3 regions of the Nonomuraea angiospora genome follow, and region 3 is predicted to be linked to each of the others. Evidence: riboswitches for the same ligand, from Rfam matches in the RefSeq annotation. Region 3 holds a riboswitch; each other region holds the start of a gene.
What was found. Region 3 has a riboswitch for cyclic di-AMP ahead of H4W80_RS63905 (C40 family peptidase). Riboswitches for the same ligand answer to the same signal wherever they lie in the genome.
Positions count from the first base shown of each region.

Region 1 (2,253 bases), 4.8 Mb from region 3:
AGGCCAACGGCATCCTCACCGAGGCGTGGAGCCCGCTCGGCCAGGGCCAGGGCCTGCTGAACGACCCGGCGCTGGCCAAGCTGTCGGACAAGTGCGGCAAGACGCCCGCGCAGATCGTGCTCCGCTGGCACCTGCAGCTCGGCCACGTCGCCATCCCCAAGTCGGTCACCCCGGCGCGCATCGCCGAGAACATCGGCGTCTTCGACTTCATCCTCGACGCCGAGGACATGGCCGCCATCGGCGCGATGAGCAGGGGCCAGCGGATCGGACCCGACCCCGACACGTTCAACATGACCTGATTCGTCTACGATCTCCCGCGTGCGGGATTTTGCGTGGGGCATAGCGGCGACAGGGAATATCGCGCGGACCGTCGGGAAGGCCATCGCGGCCGAACCCGGCATGCGGGTGGCCGCCGTCGGATCGAGGAACCTGGGGCGGGCGCAGGCGCTGGCCGCCACGCTGGGGGCGGAGTCCGCGTACGACTCCTATGAGCGGCTCTGCGCCGACCCGGCCGTGGACGCCGTCTACGTGGCGACGCCGCACGCCCAGCACCTGGAGGTGGCCGAGGTCGCCATCGCCGCGGGCAAGGCCGTGCTGTGCGAGAAGCCGCTGGCCGCCACCGTGGACGACGCGGAGAAGATGGTGCGCCTGGCACGCGAGGCGGGCGTGTTCCTGATGGAAGCGATGTGGATGAGGTTCAACCCGCTCATCCAGAAGATCGCGGCCGACGAGCGCTTCGGCGACCTGCGCTCGGTGCACGCCTCCTTCGGCTTCGCCAAGCCCTACGACCCGCAGCACCGGCTGTGGGCGCCGGAGCTCGGCGGCGGGGCGCTCCTGGACCTCGGGATCTACCCGTTCGGGCTGGCCCAGCTGCTCCTCGGCATGCCCTCCGACCTGCGGATCACCGGCGCTCTGGCGCCCAACGGCGTCGACGCGGAGGCCGGCGGCGTCCTGCTCTACCCGGGTGGCAGGAAGGCTCTCGTGGAGACCTCGTTGCTCGGGAATTACCCGAACCAGGCCAGTGTTGTAGGGACTCAGATGCGGGCGGACCTCCAGGCGCCGTTCTGGGCTACGCCGCGGATTCGGCTGTCCGGGCCTTCCATGAAGCCGGAGGAGTACACCCTCGATCCGGCGGACAACGGCTACGCCGGAGAGCTCCGCGAGGTCCGGGCCGCGACGGCCGAAGGCAGGACCGAAAGTTCGATCATGCCGCTCGACGAATCCCTTGCCATGATGGGGCTTCTGGCCGAGGCCCGGAGGCAGGTCGTCTAGCTGGGCCTTTATCGATTTGTAACGCTCTTGCCTTATGCATTACGTTTAAGGCATTCTTGAGACATACGTCCGGTTTGTCCGGACTTGTCCGACCATCGCAAGACACATCACAGGACCGTCCTGTGACCGCTGAATCCGCCCTCGGGCGGAACCGGGGACCCACGTCCTTTGGGGTGAATCGGCACTTCGGTGCCGTAGGGCAGCTTCCACGCCCGAACCCGTCAGCTAACCCGGTAAGCGGCATGGAAGCAAGGAGCAAACCCCCTCGATGGCCACCTTCCGCTTTACCTCTGCTGCGAAGACCAACATCGCCCGCGCCCTTCTCGGCGCAACCATCCTCGGAACCGCGTTCGGCGCCCACATGACCAGCGCCACCGCAGCGGAGAAGCAGCCGATCGACACCGCCACCGTCGCCGACCACGCCGAGCGCTCGCGCGAGGCCAAGGCCGGCGTCACCGCCGCCCAGGTCCTGGCGCTCGCCAAGTCCCAGGTCGGCATCACCGAGAACGCGGCCGGCGGCGGCACCAAGTTCCAGCGGTGGTACGCCAGCTCGCAGCGCGCCGCGGAGACCATCGCCCGTGACGGCGGCAGCCGCGCCGACTACCTGAACGCCGCCTGGTGCGCGATGTTCGTCTCCTGGGTCGGCGAGCAGACCGGCGCCCGCCCGCAGATCGGCTGGGACGCCTGGACCGTCGCCCACGCCAAGTGGTTCCAGGCCAACCACCGCTTCGGCACCGAGGCCAAGCCCGGCGCCGTCGTGTTCTTCGCCTGGAGCGGCAGCAAGGACCTCAACGACATCAACCACGTCGGGTTCGTCGAGAAGGACAACGGCGACGGCACCATCTCGACCGTCGAGGGCAACACCGGCAACGGCAAGGTCGAGGAGCGCGTCCGTCCCAAGTCCCAGGTCGTCGGCTACGGCTACCCGCAGTACCGTTCCTGACCGGACCTCCCCCGAGGCCTCCAGCCTCCCCCTCGGCG
Region 1 covers NZ_JADBEK010000001.1:12,291,782-12,294,034, reverse strand. The annotation lists gene H4W80_RS56425 (aldo/keto reductase) at 1-299, shown strand, start outside; gene H4W80_RS56420 (Gfo/Idh/MocA family protein) at 319-1,272, shown strand; cyclic di-AMP (ydaO/yuaA leader) riboswitch at 1,390-1,527, shown strand; gene H4W80_RS56415 (CHAP domain-containing protein) at 1,541-2,215, shown strand.
Region 1: linked by a shared signal. The riboswitch ahead of H4W80_RS56415 (CHAP domain-containing protein) and the one ahead of H4W80_RS63905 (C40 family peptidase) in region 3 are both predicted to bind cyclic di-AMP.

Region 2 (2,253 bases), 1.5 Mb from region 3:
CGTCGGCGAGGTCTCCGGCCGCCCGGGGCCGGTCACGTCCCTGTACGACGTCAACGCCGCCGCCAGCCACGTCGCCGGCGTCGACATCGGGCGGGACTGGATCAGGGTCGCCATCGCCGACCTGCGCGGGACCCTCGTCGGCCGCAGGGACGGGCGCAACACCGCCCTCACCTCCGCCGAGCTGGCCGTCCTGGTCGGAGAGTTGTGCCGGCTCGCCGCCGACGAGGCGGTCGTCGACTGGGACGCCGTCGCCTGCGCCGTCGTCGGCTCGCCCGGCGTGTACGACCCGGAGCTCGGCCGCCTTGAGTTCGCCCCCAACCTGCCCGGCCCCGACCTGGCCGAGCGCCTGCGCGCCGCGATGGGGGCCGACCTCGTCATCGAGAACGACATCAACCTGGCCACCGTCGGCGAGCACGTGCACGGGGCGGGACGCGGCAAGTCCAACTTCGCGCTGGTGTCCATCGGCACCGGCGTCGGGATGGGCATCGTGATCAACGGCGAGCTGTACGTGGGCGCCCGGGGAGCGGCGGGGGAGGTCTCGTACGTGCCCGCGGCCGAGGACCCGGCGCCATCGGCCGGTGACGCCCTGGCCCACGGCGCCACGGAGGCGGTGACCGCCGCCCCCGGGGTGGTCCGCAGGGCCCGCGCCGCCGGGCTGCGCCTGGAGACGGCCAAGAAGATCTTCGACGCGGCGGCCGAGGGCGACGCCGTCGCCCGCTCGGTGGTGGAGTCCGAGGGCCGCCGCATCGGCGAGCTGCTGGTGGCGGTGGCGGCCGTGCTGGATCCGGAGGTGATCGTGCTCGGCGGCGGCGTGGGCCGCAACCTGGACCTCCTGGGGGAGGCCATCGAGGCCCGCATCGCCGAGTTGGGCCCGCTGCGGCCGTCGGTGGTGGCCAGCACGCTGGGCGACAGCGGCGTCCTGCTGGGCGCGGTGGCTCACGCCAGGACCCGCGCCTGGGACCTCATCTTCGACGCCCGCCTCCCCTGACCGTCGCGCGGGGAGGCGGACGCCGGAGGGTCCCTACAGGGTGGCGGTGAGGGTGGTGGGCGTGCTGAGGCGCTGTTCCTTGAGCTTGGACCAGAGTCGTACGCCCTTGGGGTCGGGGCGGACGCCACCCACGAAGGAGTCTCTGCGCCAGGAGCTCAGGCGCTCTTCCTTGACCACGTCACCCGTGCGCGGAGCGTGGACCATGTAGCCGGGCCGGGAGATCATCCCGACGTGCCCGAGGCCGTGGAAGAAGACGAGATCGCCGGGTTTGAGGTCCTTCCAGGCGATCTTCTTGTCGAACGCGGCGTACTGGTCGGCCGCGACGCGGGGGAGTTCGATCCCGGCGTGCTCGTACGCCCTGAGCATGAGCCCGGAGCAGTCGTATCCGCTCGGGCTGGCGCCGCCCCACACGTACGGGGTGCCGCGCTTGCTCATGGCGAACTTGAGGGCGATCTTCCAGGCGGGCTTCGGGGCCTGTTTCGCCTGGATCTTCTTGATCTGGGCGCCGGTCAGAGTGGTGAGGTCGTCGATCTTGGTGGAGGCATGGGCTGGGGAGGCCAGGAGGAGCCCGGCGGCGCCCGCCGCCAGGACAATGGCGATTCGAGACAGGGGTCTGTCCTTCCATACGGCCGGCCGGGTTAGCTGACGGGCTCGGGCCTGGAAGTAGCCCTACGACATGGGATGCCGATTCGCCCCAGAGGGAAGTGGGTCCCCGACTCCACGCAGCGGCTGCGCGGATTAGGCTGGTCGGGACTTTAACGAAACGGTCAAAGAACCGCAATACGGACAAAGAGGGCGTCCGGAAAATGAGATGAAGTGTTCGTCAGTCGAGACGACGCGGTAAGGTACCGCCCATGGAGTCGCGTAACATCCGTCTGGCCGTCATCCCCGGCGATGGGATCGGCACCGAGGTCGTGGCCGAGGGGCTCAAGGTCCTGGAGGCAGTGGGCACGAAGATCGAGCCCACGCACTACGACCTGGGAGCCGCACGCTATCACCGTACCGGCGAGACGCTGCCCGACGCCGTGCTCGAAGAGCTGCGCGGCTACGACGCGATCCTGCTCGGCGCCGTGGGCGACCCCAGCGTGCCGCCGGGCATCCTCGAGCGCGATCTGCTGCTGCGGCTGCGCTTCGAGTTCGACCACTACGTCAACCTGCGCCCGGTCAAGCTGTTCCCCGGCGTGGCGACCCCGCTGGCCGACACGCCGCCGGAGAACATCGACATGATCGTCGTCCGCGAGGGCACCGAGGGCCTCTACGCGGGC
Region 2 covers NZ_JADBEK010000001.1:5,982,482-5,984,734, reverse strand. The annotation lists gene H4W80_RS26895 (ROK family transcriptional regulator) at 1-988, shown strand, start outside; gene H4W80_RS26890 (C40 family peptidase) at 1,022-1,423, opposite strand; cyclic di-AMP (ydaO/yuaA leader) riboswitch at 1,601-1,743, opposite strand; gene H4W80_RS26885 (3-isopropylmalate dehydrogenase) at 1,843-2,253, shown strand, end outside.
Region 2: linked by a shared signal. The riboswitch ahead of H4W80_RS26890 (C40 family peptidase) and the one ahead of H4W80_RS63905 (C40 family peptidase) in region 3 are both predicted to bind cyclic di-AMP.

Region 3 (2,253 bases):
CACCGCCACCGTGCGGACCTCGGCGAGGTCCTCCCAGAGCACGTGGAGCGCGCCGCAGCCGACGACCTGCCCGCCTCGCTCGGCCACCCAGAACTCCTGTACGTCCTCGTACAGCGTCACCGTGGCCTTCTCCAGAAGCCGCGGCCCCGCCCCGGCATAGGTGTCCACCAGGCGTCTGACCATGCGCACGTCGGGCGTGCGGGCACGCCGGACCACCACCGCGGTCTCGGGCGCTGTCAGCTCGGCCACCTGCTCCATGGTTCTCCAGGGTACAGATCTCATTACGGCTCAGCCCTAACTCCCATGTCTCGGCCCATCTTGTTACATCTCGTGGTCAGATCGGCACCGGACCTCACGGCCGGCTCGCTCCCGCCGAAAGCGCGGACAAATGGGGCATAGGGCCTCTTCTGCACGGGTGCCCACGAGATCACCTTGTGACCCTTCGGTTGTGAAACCTCTACAGACTTGGCAGTTCTGGTTGAGCACGAACCCGGAGTGCATTAGTGTCCAGCGACAATGTTCCCCGCGTGTCGCGCGGGAGACACGCCCAATTCTCGCAAGAGAAGCCGGGGAACCGCCGGTGGCGACCTCCGACGCCGCCACGGGGTGAATCCGAGTCTTTCGGTAGGGCTGCTCCGGCCCGAACCCGTCAGCTAACCCGGTAGGCGTCGACGAGAGGAGCTGGTTGGTGAAGCCCACGCTCAGCGGTGGGGGGAAGTCGGCGGGCAAGCATGCCCGCCCTCCGGAACGGGCTCGGCGGGCGCGCCGCGTCGGTGTGGTGAGTCTCACAGTCGCCGCGCTGCTCTTCGCCATCCCCGTCGGTTCGGCGTCCGCGGATCCCGAGCCCACCCTGAAAGAGCTCGCCGACCAGGCCACGAAGCTGCACACCGACATCGAGACGCTGACCGAGCAGTACAACGGCCAGCGGGAGAAGCTCAAGTCCGCCAAGAAGGCCGCCGAGGTCGCGCAGAAGACGCTGACGACCAGCGAGTCCGATCTGGCCGCCAAGCGCGCGAGGGCCGTCGCGCTGGCCCAGAACGCCTACATCACCGGCGGCATGAAGACCCTCGCCTTCGCCACCTCCGACGACCCCGAGGGCTTCCTCAACCGCGCCGCGACCTCGTACGCGCTGCAGGCCGAGCAGAGCGAGGAGATCAACCAGCTCACCAGGGCGATGGACACGGCCACCCGCGCCAAGGAGAGCGCCACGGCCCGCATCGACGAGGTCCAGAAGCTCGTCACCGACCTCGACACCAAGCGCGACAGGATCACCAAGCTGGTGGCGAAGGTCGAGAGCAGCCTGTTCAGGCGGGCCCTGGGCGAGGCCGGACGGCCCGGCACGCGGGCCGTGCGCGTCAACCTGCCCATCCCGGGCTCGGGCAAGGCCGCGGAGGCCGCGCGGTGGGCGCTCACGCAGCAGCTCAAGCCGTACGTCTGGGGCGCCGAGGGTCCCAGCTCGTACGACTGCTCCGGGCTCGTCATGGCGGCGTTCCAGCGCGTGGGCATCTCGCTGCCGCACTACACCGGCGACCAGTGGACGGCCGGCCGGCACATCTCGCGCGAGGAGCTCCGGCCGGGCGACCTGGTGTTCTTCTACAGCGACCTGCACCACGTGGGCATCTACATCGGCGGCGGCATGATGGTGCACGCCCCGCAGACGGGTGACGTCGTACGGATCGCGTCGATCGCGAGGCGGCCTTTCGCCGGCGCGGTCCGCATCGCCGACTGAGCCCGCACCCCGGCGGTCCGCCGCGGCTAGATCAGCTGGCGGCGGGCTGCCCAGGCCACGGCCTCGATCGCCGTGGCCACGCCGATGCGGTCGCAGATTCCCCGTAATCTTCGGCGTACCGTGCGCCCGCTGATATCCAGCCGCCGCCCAACCCGATCGACCGTGACTCCCTTGGCCAACTCCGCCAGCAGCGCCAAATCAGCATGGCTGAGCTCAACGCCTTCAGTGAGCACATCCATCGGGAGCCCTCCCCCCAACAGCAGAAACTTGGACCTCACAGACGGGCCAAAGCCGCTCCTCGCAGACGGTAAACGCATCCTGGAAAGGTCGTCAAGCATGACAATCGCCGCACTTGACGAGCGCTATTGACATGATCCGCTATATATGACGCACTCGCGATATGTCAGAACGTAGTGTGATCACATTGGGGCTTCCGGAATAGCCCTGACCAGCGCTCCCCTTTTCGATCAGCGCGGTATGGATATTCCCCATGATCGATACATCTATGGCGTGATCTTTCCGCC
Region 3 covers NZ_JADBEK010000001.1:7,481,814-7,484,066, forward strand. The annotation lists gene H4W80_RS33995 (amino-acid N-acetyltransferase) at 1-258, opposite strand, end outside; cyclic di-AMP (ydaO/yuaA leader) riboswitch at 535-683, shown strand; gene H4W80_RS63905 (C40 family peptidase) at 779-1,729, shown strand; gene H4W80_RS34005 (LuxR C-terminal-related transcriptional regulator) at 1,756-1,968, opposite strand.